DNA from 4 places in the Paenibacillus riograndensis SBR5 genome. Region 2 is predicted to be linked to each of the others. Evidence: riboswitches for the same ligand, from Rfam matches in the RefSeq annotation. Region 2 holds a riboswitch; each other region holds the start of a gene.
What was found. A riboswitch is a leader RNA that binds a small molecule or an ion and turns the genes downstream of it on or off. The one in region 2 is predicted to bind thiamine pyrophosphate.
Positions count from the first base shown of each region.

Region 1: linked by a shared signal. The riboswitch ahead of thiC (phosphomethylpyrimidine synthase ThiC) and the one ahead of PRIO_RS02600 (ABC transporter substrate-binding protein) in region 2 are both predicted to bind thiamine pyrophosphate.
Region 3: linked by a shared signal. The riboswitch ahead of PRIO_RS11590 (thiamine phosphate synthase) and the one ahead of PRIO_RS02600 (ABC transporter substrate-binding protein) in region 2 are both predicted to bind thiamine pyrophosphate.
Region 4: linked by a shared signal. The riboswitch ahead of PRIO_RS15095 (ABC transporter ATP-binding protein) and the one ahead of PRIO_RS02600 (ABC transporter substrate-binding protein) in region 2 are both predicted to bind thiamine pyrophosphate.

Region 1 is NZ_LN831776.1:169,902-172,803, forward strand. It holds gene PRIO_RS00820 (tetratricopeptide repeat protein) at 1-167, shown strand, start outside; gene trxB (thioredoxin-disulfide reductase) at 187-1,140, shown strand; TPP riboswitch at 1,215-1,320, shown strand; gene thiC (phosphomethylpyrimidine synthase ThiC) at 1,537-2,902, shown strand, end outside.
Region 2 is NZ_LN831776.1:582,779-585,680, forward strand. It holds gene PRIO_RS02590 (ABC transporter permease) at 1-75, opposite strand, end outside; gene PRIO_RS02595 (thiamine-binding protein) at 72-365, opposite strand; gene PRIO_RS02600 (ABC transporter substrate-binding protein) at 422-1,492, opposite strand; TPP riboswitch at 1,615-1,726, opposite strand; gene PRIO_RS02605 (cobalamin B12-binding domain-containing protein) at 1,911-2,902, shown strand, end outside.
Region 3 is NZ_LN831776.1:2,869,018-2,871,919, forward strand. It holds gene PRIO_RS11585 (SDR family oxidoreductase) at 1-452, shown strand, start outside; TPP riboswitch at 629-730, shown strand; gene PRIO_RS11590 (thiamine phosphate synthase) at 855-1,457, shown strand; gene thiS (sulfur carrier protein ThiS) at 1,524-1,727, shown strand; gene PRIO_RS11600 (thiazole synthase) at 1,833-2,597, shown strand; gene thiH (2-iminoacetate synthase ThiH) at 2,628-2,902, shown strand, end outside.
Region 4 is NZ_LN831776.1:3,635,935-3,638,836, forward strand. It holds gene PRIO_RS15085 (ABC transporter substrate-binding protein) at 1-107, opposite strand, end outside; gene PRIO_RS15090 (ABC transporter permease) at 104-880, opposite strand; gene PRIO_RS15095 (ABC transporter ATP-binding protein) at 861-1,655, opposite strand; TPP riboswitch at 1,748-1,851, opposite strand; gene PRIO_RS15100 (TetR/AcrR family transcriptional regulator) at 1,931-2,584, opposite strand; gene PRIO_RS15105 (DHA2 family efflux MFS transporter permease subunit) at 2,780-2,902, shown strand, end outside.

The sequences.
Region 1 (2,902 bases), 410 kb from region 2:
CCGCCAAGCTGCACGGCTATCCGCTTACCTATCGTGAGGCTGCCCAGTGCTACAGCGTTTCGGTTTCCATGGTAAGCCGGTACGCGCGGCGTATTCATCAAGTATGCGGGTTCCCGCAGGACGGGGCGGCAGGCGACGTTTTGCCGCCTTTTACGGAAAATATCTGACCCTAAGGAGGATATACTCATGTACAAAACCATTGTAATCGGAACAGGCCCGGCAGGACTGACTGCCGCGATTTACCTGGCACGTGCCAATCTCAGCCCCCTTGTTATTGAAGGCCTGCAGCCGGGAGGACAATTGACTACAACGACAGAGGTAGAGAACTTCCCTGGTTTTCCTGACGGCATCCTGGGTCCGGATCTGATGGATAACATGCGCAAGCAGGCAGAGCGCTTTGGGGCTCAATTTAAGAATGGCTGGGTGGAGGCTGTGGACTTCTCACAGCGCCCGTTCAAGATAACCGTGGATGGCTTGGGTGTGCTGGAAGCAGAGACCGTAATTATTTCGACCGGGGCTTCGGCGAGGTACCTGGGCATCCCCGGAGAGCAGGACAATGTCGGACGCGGGGTCAGCACCTGCGCTACTTGCGACGGGTTCTTCTTCCGCGGCAAAAAGATTGTAGTGGTTGGCGGCGGCGACTCCGCCATGGAGGAAGCAAGCTTCCTGACGCGGTTCGCTTCCAGCGTGACCCTGGTCCACCGCCGTTCGGAGCTGCGCGCTTCGAAGATCATGCAAGACCGCGTGCGGGAGAACAGCAAGGTGGCCTGGGCACTGAACCGCACGCCGCTTGAAGTCGCCATCGGGGATACCGGGGTGAAGGGACTGAAGGTCCGCAACAATGAGACGGGGGCTGAAGAGCTTGTGGAAGCGGATGGCGTATTTGTCGCTATCGGCCATACACCGAACACGGCCTTCCTGGGCGGGCAGATCACTACCGATGCTAACGGCTATATCGTGGTGAATCCGGGTACAACAGAAACCAACATTCCGGGCGTGTTTGCTTGCGGCGATGTGCAGGACACCCGTTACCGCCAGGCGATCTCGGCTGCCGGGACCGGCTGCATGGCCGCCATGGATGCCGAGAAATATCTGGAAGGCTCGATGGTGCATGACTGGAGCGAAACGCTGGATAAGTAACGGAGGCGCTCAGTCAGCAAAAAATTTCATTGACACAAAATACCAATCCATGTAAATTGTATTTAATTAGATAAGATACCCACTAGGGGAGCCTGAATAGGCTGAGACGGGATAACTGATTCCCGGACCCTTGAACCTGATCTGGATCATACCAGCGTAGGAAAGTGGAGTCGGACCTTTTTTAGCGCAGCCTTCTTTGGCTGTTCCTGAATAAAGCCGCTCCAGGTGGAGCGGCTTTTTGAATTATAAGAATTTATAGGCTCTGCGCTATAAATTATCCTTTTAATTCTCGCTGAAACGGTAACTTCCTTATGCAAGGACGGTGCAGCCGTTTCGGCTTGCTGCGTGATTATCTTATCTGCACATTGCTCATAGGGCATAGAGGAGGAGATAAGAATGTCAGATTCAGTAAAGAAGGAAGAGGTTAACCTTTCAGGATTCCCCGCGAGCCGCAAGGTGTATGTAGAGGGCTCACGCCCGGATATTCAAGTGCCGATGCGTGAAATCTGTCTCAGCCGGACTGAGGGCGTGGCGGGAGATTCGGACAATGCGCCGCTGCGTGTCTATGATACCAGCGGGATTTATACGGACGACGGACAAGAGACCGATATCCGCAAGGGGCTTCCGCCGCACCGGTTATGCTGGATTGCGGAACGCGGAGATTCAGAAGAATACGCCGGGAGAGCCGTGCAGCCCGGGGATAACGGAAGAACTGTGGACGGGTTGCCGGAAGAAGGCTATTCCGGCTTGAAGCGGCGTCCGTTAAGAGCGCGTGAGGGCCGCAATGTCACCCAGCTGCACTATGCGCGGCAGGGGATCATTACACCGGAGATGGAGTATATCGCCATCCGTGAGAACACCCGGCCTGAATTCGTAAGGGACGAGGTCGCGGCAGGCCGGGCGATTATCCCGTCCAATCTCAACCATCCCGAGAGTGAGCCGATGATCATCGGGCGTAATTTCCTGGTCAAGATCAATGCGAACATTGGAAATTCTGCCGTATCTTCATCTATCGATGAAGAAGTGGAGAAGATGAGGTGGGCAACACGCTGGGGGGCCGACACGATTATGGACCTCTCCACCGGTGCAAAAATCCATGCCACCCGCGAATGGATTATCCGCAACTCGCCGGTTCCAATCGGTACAGTGCCCATCTACCAGGCGCTGGAGAAGGTAAAAGGAATCGCTGAGGATTTGACCTGGGAGCTGTACCGCGACACGCTCATTGAACAGGCGGAGCAAGGTGTGGATTACTTCACCATTCATGCCGGGGTGCTGAAGCGCTATATTCCCCTTACGGCCGGCAGAATGACGGGAATTGTCTCACGGGGGGGTTCCATTATGGCGGCCTGGTGCCTTGCCCATGATCAGGAGAACTTTTTATATACGCATTTTGAGGAGATTTGCGAGATTATGAAAACTTATGATGTCGCCTTTTCCCTGGGAGACGGACTCCGCCCGGGCTCCATCGCCGATGCCAATGATGAGGCCCAGTTTGCTGAACTGGAGACGCTGGGGGAGCTGACGGCGCTGGCCTGGAAGCATGACGTTCAGGTGATGGTGGAAGGTCCAGGCCATGTGCCGATGCACAGGATCAAGGAGAATATGGATAAGCAGCTGGAGCTTTGCCGGGAAGCGCCTTTTTACACACTCGGTCCGCTGACCACGGATATTGCCCCCGGCTATGACCATATTACATCGGCAATCGGTGCGGCAATGATCGGCTGGTTCGGGACAGCGATGCTCTGCTACGTTACCCCGA
Region 2 (2,902 bases):
CGCCAATTGCCAGGCCCCCAGAAAAAAGATGACCGCCACAAGGGGCGGCCAGATTTGGTTCCAGTACGATCTCACGGCCGGTATTTTTCCGTCAGCTTGTCCATGCTGATTCCGCTCGGGTTATGGGCGATCTTGATCTGTGAGATGACGCTGGGGCTGCCGGATGCGATCAGTGCCTCATGCATGTGGCGCACCACTTCGAGCAGTTCGCTCAGTTCACCTTCCATCGTGGTTTCGAGCGGGTTGACCTGGTGTTTGACACCGGATTGCTGGATCACCTCAATAGCCTTGTCTACATAAGGAATGGAATCCTCGTTGTTCGGAGTTTTAGGGATGACTTGAATGCTGAGCAGGGTATTGGCCATGTCAATCAGATCCTTTCAGGTTTGGTATTGTAGTTTGTAGGATGTGCACAGTACAATTACTGGCCTTGCGGCAAATAATCATTGGTGAATGCCGAAGCGGCATCCAGCGGTTTGTCCAGCAGCTTCAGGCCGTACATCCAGTCGGCGTAATTCTTCCAGACCTCTGCTTTTTGCTCTCCCCAGCGGGCGGCATCGTCTTTATATTTCGGGCTCAGCCATTTCTGGCTGGCAAGGACCAGCTTGGGATCGAGATCCGGCACAGCCTTGGAGAGGATAGCGGCAGCTTCTTCCGGCTTGTCGATTGCATACTGATAGCCTTTGGTTGTAGCCGCAAGGAATGCCTTCACCAGTTCCGGATGCTCGGCAATTTCCTTTTCGCTGGTGGTCAGAACCGGTGTATAGTAATCCAGCTGCGGCGCGTAATCCTTCAAATACAGCATGTCAACCGGCTCACCGCGCAGTTCGGCTTCGATGCCGGTCCAGGCGTAGAAAATCCACGCAAAATCGATGTCGCGTTTCACGGCAGTGAAGAAATCGGCTTCTCCGATATTGACCAGCTTCACCTTTTTGACATCGCCGCCTTCAGGGTCCATGATTGCTTTCATCGCCGCTTCTTCTGCGGGAGAGCCCCAGCCGCCGTAGGTTTTGCCTTCAAAGTCTTTGGGCGTCTTGATATTGCGGTCCTTCGGAGCGGCAAACCCCGAGGTATTATGCTGGATGATTGCAGCGATCGAGACGATCGGCACATCCTGCAGCCGGGCCAGTGTCAGCGCCTCCTGGGCACTGATGCCAAAAGCGGCTTCGCCTGAGGTGACCATCGTGTCGGCACCGGCGGCACCGGGCTGCACAATTTCTACATCGAGGCCTTCCTCCGCATAATATCCCAGCTCCTTGGCTGCATAGAGGCCGGTATGGTTGGTGTTCGGCGTCCAGTCCAGAGCGACCTTAATCTTGGTCAGCTCTTTTGGAGCGTCCGTCGCTGAGGCGGTAGCCTCGGGCGCGGCGGTGCTGTCTCCGGATGGAGCAGCACTATTCCCCCCGGAATTTGCATTATTGCTGCCGCAGCCGGCCATTACGATGACCAGCATGCAGCTGATGCAGAGCATTAGTGTTTTTTTGACTCCCATTTCTTCTCTCCTTCCAGCTCTCCCCAGTCTTCCAAATTCTGATGATGTCCATACCAAAAAAAGCGCCCCGGAGATCGGGACGCCTGCAGTTGCGTTAGGTGACCGCTTAGGCCAATTGGGCTGAATAGCGGGTGATGGATTCCTACGCTGGCATTATCCAGATCAGGTATAAGGGTCAGTATCTTCGCGGGATACACTCTCAGCCGGCCAATTCCAGCCCCCCTGGTACTATGAAGTTATGGGTAAAATTGCTGTGTTCTTACGGTGTATTATAGCTGTCGCCTGCGGGGTTGTCCAGTAGCCGCCTGCCAAAATAGCGGCAATCTGCCAAGAACGTCCAGGCCCGCCGGGGTAACCTGGCCTTATGTTATAATACGGACAGGCTCTACAATTCCGTTTCAGAAAAAGGAGTGACCCTATGTTCGCTGACCAGCAAAATGCCGGGGAACGGCTGAAGGCGCTAGCGGAGCAGTTGGCGGAAGAAGTCACTTTACGTCAGTATGAGCGGCAGCCCGAGCTGCGGCAAAGATTCGGCCCTTCGGGAGTAGCAAGAACCAAACAGGATTCTCTATATCATTTCCGGTATCTGGCCCAAAGTGTGGCGCTGGATAGCCCGCTTTTGTTTATAAATTATATTATATGGTTGAAGGTGCTGCTCGCCCAGTATAAGATTACGGCCGAAGATCTGCAGATTAATTTGGATCTGATGAAGGAGGCTATAAGCTCCCAGGTGGAAACGCCGGAAAAAGAGCTGATTTTAAGCTATCTTGACATGGGGCTTCACCATACGCGCGGAGAGGAGAGCCTGCCTACCTTTCTTCAGCCGGAAAAGCCCTATTATCGCGAGGCAGAGGAGTACCTGAAGCTGCTTCTGGCCGGTGAGCGCCGTAAGGCTTCGGAGTTCGTGCTGGGGCTGCATGAGGGCGGTGTGCCTATCCGTGATCTCTATCTGCATCTTTTCCAGAACAGCCAGTATGAGATTGGCCGTCTATGGCAGCTTGGCCGCATTACTGTAGCCCAGGAGCATTACTGTACAGCCTGTACCCAAAGCATCATCTCCCAGCTCTACCCGCGTTGGATTCAGGCCGCACAGACAGGCGGCAAAACGCTGGTAGCGGTCGGTGTGGGCGAGGAGCTGCATGAAATCGGGCTGCGTATGCTCGCTGATTTCTTCGAAATGGAGGGCTGGAACACCTGCTATCTGGGCTCCAATATGCCTGCTGAGGGACTGATCCGCTATTTAAAAGAGCAGCCTGCAGATCTCCTGGCCGTCTCGGTTACCATGGCTTATCATGTGTCGGAGGTCCAGCGTCTGATTGCCTCGATCCGTACGCATGCCGGGCTGGACCGCATTAAAATTCTAGTCGGCGGAATGCCGTTTAATATTGACAGAACATTATGGGAAAAGGT
Region 3 (2,902 bases), 2.3 Mb from region 2:
TTGAGGATATCACCTCGGAGCAGCTGGAGCGGACGTTCCGCACCAATATTTTTTCCATGTTCTATTTGACCAAAGCCGCCATGCCGCATTTGAAGAAAGGGTCTACGATCATCAACACGACATCGATCACAGCCTACCGGGGCAGCCCGCAGCTGCTGGACTATTCGTCGACCAAAGGCGCAATTCTCAGCTTCACCCGCTCGCTGTCGATGAATCTGGCGGAAAAAGGCATCCGTGTCAATGCCGTAGCTCCGGGCCCGATCTGGACACCGCTGATTCCATCTACGTTTGATGCCAAAAAGGTCAGCGAGTTCGGCGGCACACAGCCGATGAAACGTCCGGGACAGCCGGAAGAGCTGGCTCCAGCCTATGTCTACCTGGCTTCGGAGGATTCATCCTATGTCAGCGGGCAGGTAATGCATGTCAATGGCGGGGAAATTGTCAACGGCTAAGAGCCGATGTGTAAACCAGGCTTGCTTAAAAATACAGCAGCAAAAAGAGCGTGCCCTCGCGGCCCGCTCTTTTTGCTGCACATGCCAAGTGCCAGGGAAGCAGTTTTTCGGCAAAAGGGATAGCTTTTCCGAGGAATTATATGTTAATATGAACCACGTCAGCAACTGAATATTGGAATTGTCCCTAGGGGTGCCGCAAGGCTGAGACGAACGTTCCGTTCGGACCCTTTGAACCTGATCTGGTTAAAACCAGCGTAGGAAAGCGGAGAATGAATGAACTGCAGCGGGGTTGTATCCATATACGCCCGTATTCCTGTACAAATTTATGACTGCCTCCTATCGGGGGCGGTTTTTTTGTGTGTCCGGCCTGCTCCAAGAATATAGCGAAAAGAAGGTGAAGCTGTGGCGGAGATTCATTTGATCTCGGACGGGAAGCTGGAGCCGGGAAGGTTCATTAATCTAGCAGCGGCTGTATATCCGCTCGTGGACTACATCCACCTCCGGGAAAAGCACCGGCCCGCCCTGGAGCTGCTGGACATGGCGAAGCAGCTGCTGCTTGCGGGGGTTCCCGCTTCCAGCCTGGTCATCAATGACCGGCTGGATGTTGCGCTGGCCGCCGGTGCAGGCGCTGTTCAACTGGCCTGGAACAGCCTGCCGCCGGCCTCGGCCCGCGCCGCCGCTCCCGGCCTGCGGCTGGGAAGGTCGGTGCATTCCGCGGCGGAAGCTGCGGAAGCGGGCCGGCATGGGGCCGACTACGGCCTGTTCGGCCATGTTTTTCCTACCGCCTGCAAACCCGGTCAGCAGGAGCGCGGTTTGGGGCTGCTGGCGGAAGCGGTGCGCCGCAGCCGTATGCCGCTGATTGCCATCGGCGGCATAGAGCCGGGCAATGCCGCTCAGGTGATCCGGCAGGGCGCAGCCGGGATTGCGGTCATGTCCGGCATTTGCAGTACGGAAGACCCTGTGGCCGCCGCGCGTGCTTACCGGTTGGCGGTCCGGGAGGCTTGAAGCGGGAGTCAGTCTCATCCGGTTCGGGCCGCTCTGGATGTCATAACGCAAAGGAGGTGAGAAGGCATGAATCTGATCATCAATGGCAAAGCCCTGGAGATAGCGGAAGACTGCCGGACGGTAGCGGATCTGCTCAGCCGGCCCGAATGGAGCGGACGGCTTGTGATCGTGGAGCGCAATGGGGAAATTGTGAACAGGGAGCATTACGCCGGGACATCGTTCAGCGAAGGGGACCGGCTGGAGCTGGTGCATTTTGTAGGCGGGGGCTGAAGCGGGTTTTCGGGTGCGGGCTAATGGGAATGTTTCAGTCCCGTGGAGCTCTTCATTCAGCAAACCCGGCAGTTATTATCCTATTCCATACCAGGAGGCGAGTTTATGTTAGATCCATTAGTGATTGGCGGCATCACATTATCAAGCCGGCTGTTCATCGGCACCGGCAAATACAGCCGGAATACGCTGATTCCCGAGGTGGTTGCGTCTTCAGGCTCACAGGTGATCACGGTTGCCCTTCGCCGCGTAGATCCCGAGAGCCGCGACAATATTGTCAGCCATATTCCTCCCCATATGACCCTGCTGCCTAACACGTCAGGGGCGCGCACCGCCGGGGAAGCGGTGCGGATCGCCCGGCTGGCCAGAGCCGCAGGCCTTGGCAACTGGGTCAAGATCGAGGTCATTAACGATCAGAAATATCTTTTGCCGGATAATCTGGAGACCATCCGGGCTACGGAGATACTGGCCGCCGAAGGTTTTGTGGTGCTGCCGTATATGAGCCCGGACCTCTCCGCTGCAATTCGGATGAAAGAGGCTGGAGCAGCCGCAATTATGCCGCTCGGCTCACCTATCGGCTCGAACCGCGGCCTGCGGACCAAAGAGCTGCTCCGCATTCTCATCTCGGAGGTGGATCTTCCGGTTATTGTTGACGCCGGTATCGGCCGTCCGTCCGAAGCGGCGGAAGCGATGGAGCTGGGGGCCGCCGCTGTGCTGCTCAATACGGCTATCGCTACCGCCCGTGATCCGCTGCTGATGGCTGAAGCCTTCCGTGAAGCAGTGTCTTCGGGCCGCAAGGCCTATTTGGCTGGACTCGGTCCGGTGGAAGAGAATGCGGTCGCCTCTTCGCCTTTGACCGGATTTCTGAAGTGATTCTAAGCCTAACTGAAAGGAGGGAGAACCATGAGTTTTTATGAATCATTGACCCGTCTGGAGCAGCTTCCTTACGAGAGCCTGTGGCAGCAGTTCCAGGTAGAGGATGTGAAGCGGGCACTATGCAAGGACCGCCTGGATGAAAGCGACCTGCTGGCCCTGCTGTCCCCGGCTGCGGAGCCATGTCTGGAGGAGATAGCCCGGCGTGCGCAGCGGCTGACCCGTACGCATTTCGGGCATGTGATGCAGCTGTTCACACCGATGTATCTGGCTGATTTTTGTGTGAATCACTGCACCTATTGCAG
Region 4 (2,902 bases), 3.1 Mb from region 2:
TCCCCTCCACAGCCGCTTACCGCAAGGGCAAGAGATAGAAGCAGCGACAGGGAGAGCAAGGGGCGCTTTCTTTTACTAACGGGATGTTCTGAAGGAAAGATGTTCATCGATGAATGCCTCTTTTCTGCAAAATAATGTTTTCGAGCAGCTTAATACTTAGGAACAGAACGATACCGAGTGCCGATAAAAGAAACACAGCGGCGAACATCTCTGCACTTTGCAGATTGCCCGCCATCCGGCGGCTGAAATACCCGAGTCCCCGGCTGCCGCCCAGCCATTCCCCGATTGTAGCGCCAATCACACAGTAGACAATAGAGAGCTTGAGTCCCGAAAACAGCGAGGGCAATGCAGGGGGGATCTGGGTTTTCCGCAGAATCTGCCAGCGGTTCGCACCTAGTGTAAGCAGCAGCTCTTTGTACACCGCACCTCTTTTGTGCAAACCGTCATAAGTGCCGATGACAACCGGAAAAAAAGCGGTCAGAAAGACCACAGCCACCTTGCTCCACAACGTATAGCCAAACCACATAATAAAAATAGGGGAGAGCGCGATCAGCGGAATCGTCTGGCTGATAACCAGCAAGGGGTACAGCGCTTTCTCCAGTGGAGAGAACATATGCATTCCGGTACCCAGCAGCACACCGCAGCACACGGACAGCGCAAAACCCAGCAGCACCTCCTGCAGTGTAGCGGGCAAATGTTCTCCAAAGAGCAGCAGCCTCTGATCCAGCATAGCCTTCCATATGGCCGTAGGGGCCGGAAGAATGAAGGCAGGGACAAGCTTCAACCGGGCGGCGCATTCCCAGGCGGCAAGAGTCAGCAGCACCAGCAGGGCGAAGGGGCCATATTCGCGTAAAAATGTTCTAAGATATGTACGTCTCATACAGCCTCCGTTCCAAATCCGCCCGTAAAGCAACAAAATGAGGGTCATAGTTCAAGCGGTAATGTCTGGGGCGCGGAAGATCTACCGGGAATTCCTGAACACCGCCGCCAGCGCCGCCGGACATCAGATAGATCCGGTCGCTGAGCAGGAGCGCCTCCTCCAGATCGTGGGTGATGAACAGCACGGTCTGCTCCAGACTGCCCCACAGCTCCAGCAGCCAGCGGTGAAGCCCGCGTTTGGTGATGGCATCCAGTGCTCCAAAGGGCTCATCCAAAAGCATGAGCTTATGGCCGGCAGCCAGTGTCCGCAGCATAGCGGTCCGCTGGCGCATTCCGCCGGACAGCTCGTGCGGATAACGCTGCTCTGTACCTGCCAGGCCAAAACGCTCCAGCATATTGCGGATACTCCTTACAGCTTCCGTTTTGCTGCCTGTTCTGTTCAGCTCCCAGGGCAGCAGGCAGTTGTCGAGCACGGTTCTCCAGGGCAGCAAAAGATCCTGCTGGGGCATATAGGCAACCCGGCCCAAACGAGAGGAAGGATCGGCGGATATCGTTCCGGGAATATTGAGCTCACCGCCGGTCTGCTGAAGCAATCCGGCAATGATTTTAAACAGCGTGCTTTTACCGCAGCCGCTGGCACCGACCAGAGAAATGAATTCCCCTTGGCGCACATCCATTGACAGGCCGCTGAATACCGGAGTTTCTGGAGATGTGCCGAAAGAATAGGACAGATCCGTCATTGAGATCATATTCGTATGAGCTAAGCCTCCTTTCATTTGCGCGGCAACACAATAAAGACCCATCTGTCTCCGAGTGGAGACAAATGGGTCTGAAAGGTTCAGGCAGTAGACGTATAGCGGCACCGCTGATCGTTTCTGTTCCACTTCCCTCCGCTGGTATGATCCAGATCAGGTTCCAAGGGTCCGAAGCTTCACGCTTCATCTCAGTCGGCAGACTCCCCTAGTGAAATAGCAGGTCAATATTGAATTCGCAATTGCTAATTAATATAGCATATTCAGCCGTGTTGTCAAAGGATCAACGCTCAGGAAGGTCAGGCTCGCTGGATTCCAGTGACGAACAGCGCGAGGACCCCCCGGGAGATTTCCTCTTTGGTAGAGTTGTGCAGCTTCTGTTGGTAGAGGTAGAGATCAGGACTTAGTACGGCAATCAGGGCGGTAGCGGCAAATTGCGGATCAACTGCAATCAGCAAACCATCATCCGCTGCCCGCCGGAGGCGCTGGGTCATCACTTCGTTCAGACGCCGGAAAATCGGATGCTCAAACTGAGTGAGCTGTTTTTTGCCGGTGAACTCGGACTTGATCATCTGCAGCAGCTCGGCATGCTGGTCAATGAAATCAACGACCTGCTCAATACTGCTCTGCAGGTCCTCCAGTGAGTTGGAAGCTCCCGTGGTGGCTTGCAGCTCCTGTTCAAGACGGGAAAGAAAACGCTCGGAGCTGGTTGAGAGCAGGGCGGAGCAGATTTCGCCTTTATCCGTGAATCTGCGGTACAGTGAACCCTGGCCGATCCCCGCCCTCTTGGCGATACCGTACATGCTGACCGGTTCCAGGCCGTTTTCTTCAAACAGCGCCTCTGCAGCCTCAAGAATCCGCTGGATATAAGGGTCCTGATAGTCCCTGGAAGCTCCCGGATGTTCTTTTGCTGGTTTTGTAGTTGGACTTCTGTCTGGTTCATTTGAATTCATGACAGGCTCCTTTCAGATATGCAGCATCTATATTACAGAAAATATGAAAATGTAATTGACAGTGCGGACAATTGTCCGTAAACTGAAAATGCAATGACGGACAATTGTCCGTTGGCATCATTTATTATATAGAAAAAGCTGCGCAAAGGTCAATGTACACATACCGGCGCGGTTCAATTTAGGAGGAGATAGAAGATGGAGCAAGAATTGAAGTCGGATGCGGATTTTCGTCTGTTAAGCATTCTGGTTCCGCTGCTGGCGATTATTGCCGGTGTGTTCATGGTGGTGCTGGACAGCACGGCGATGAATGTAGCATTG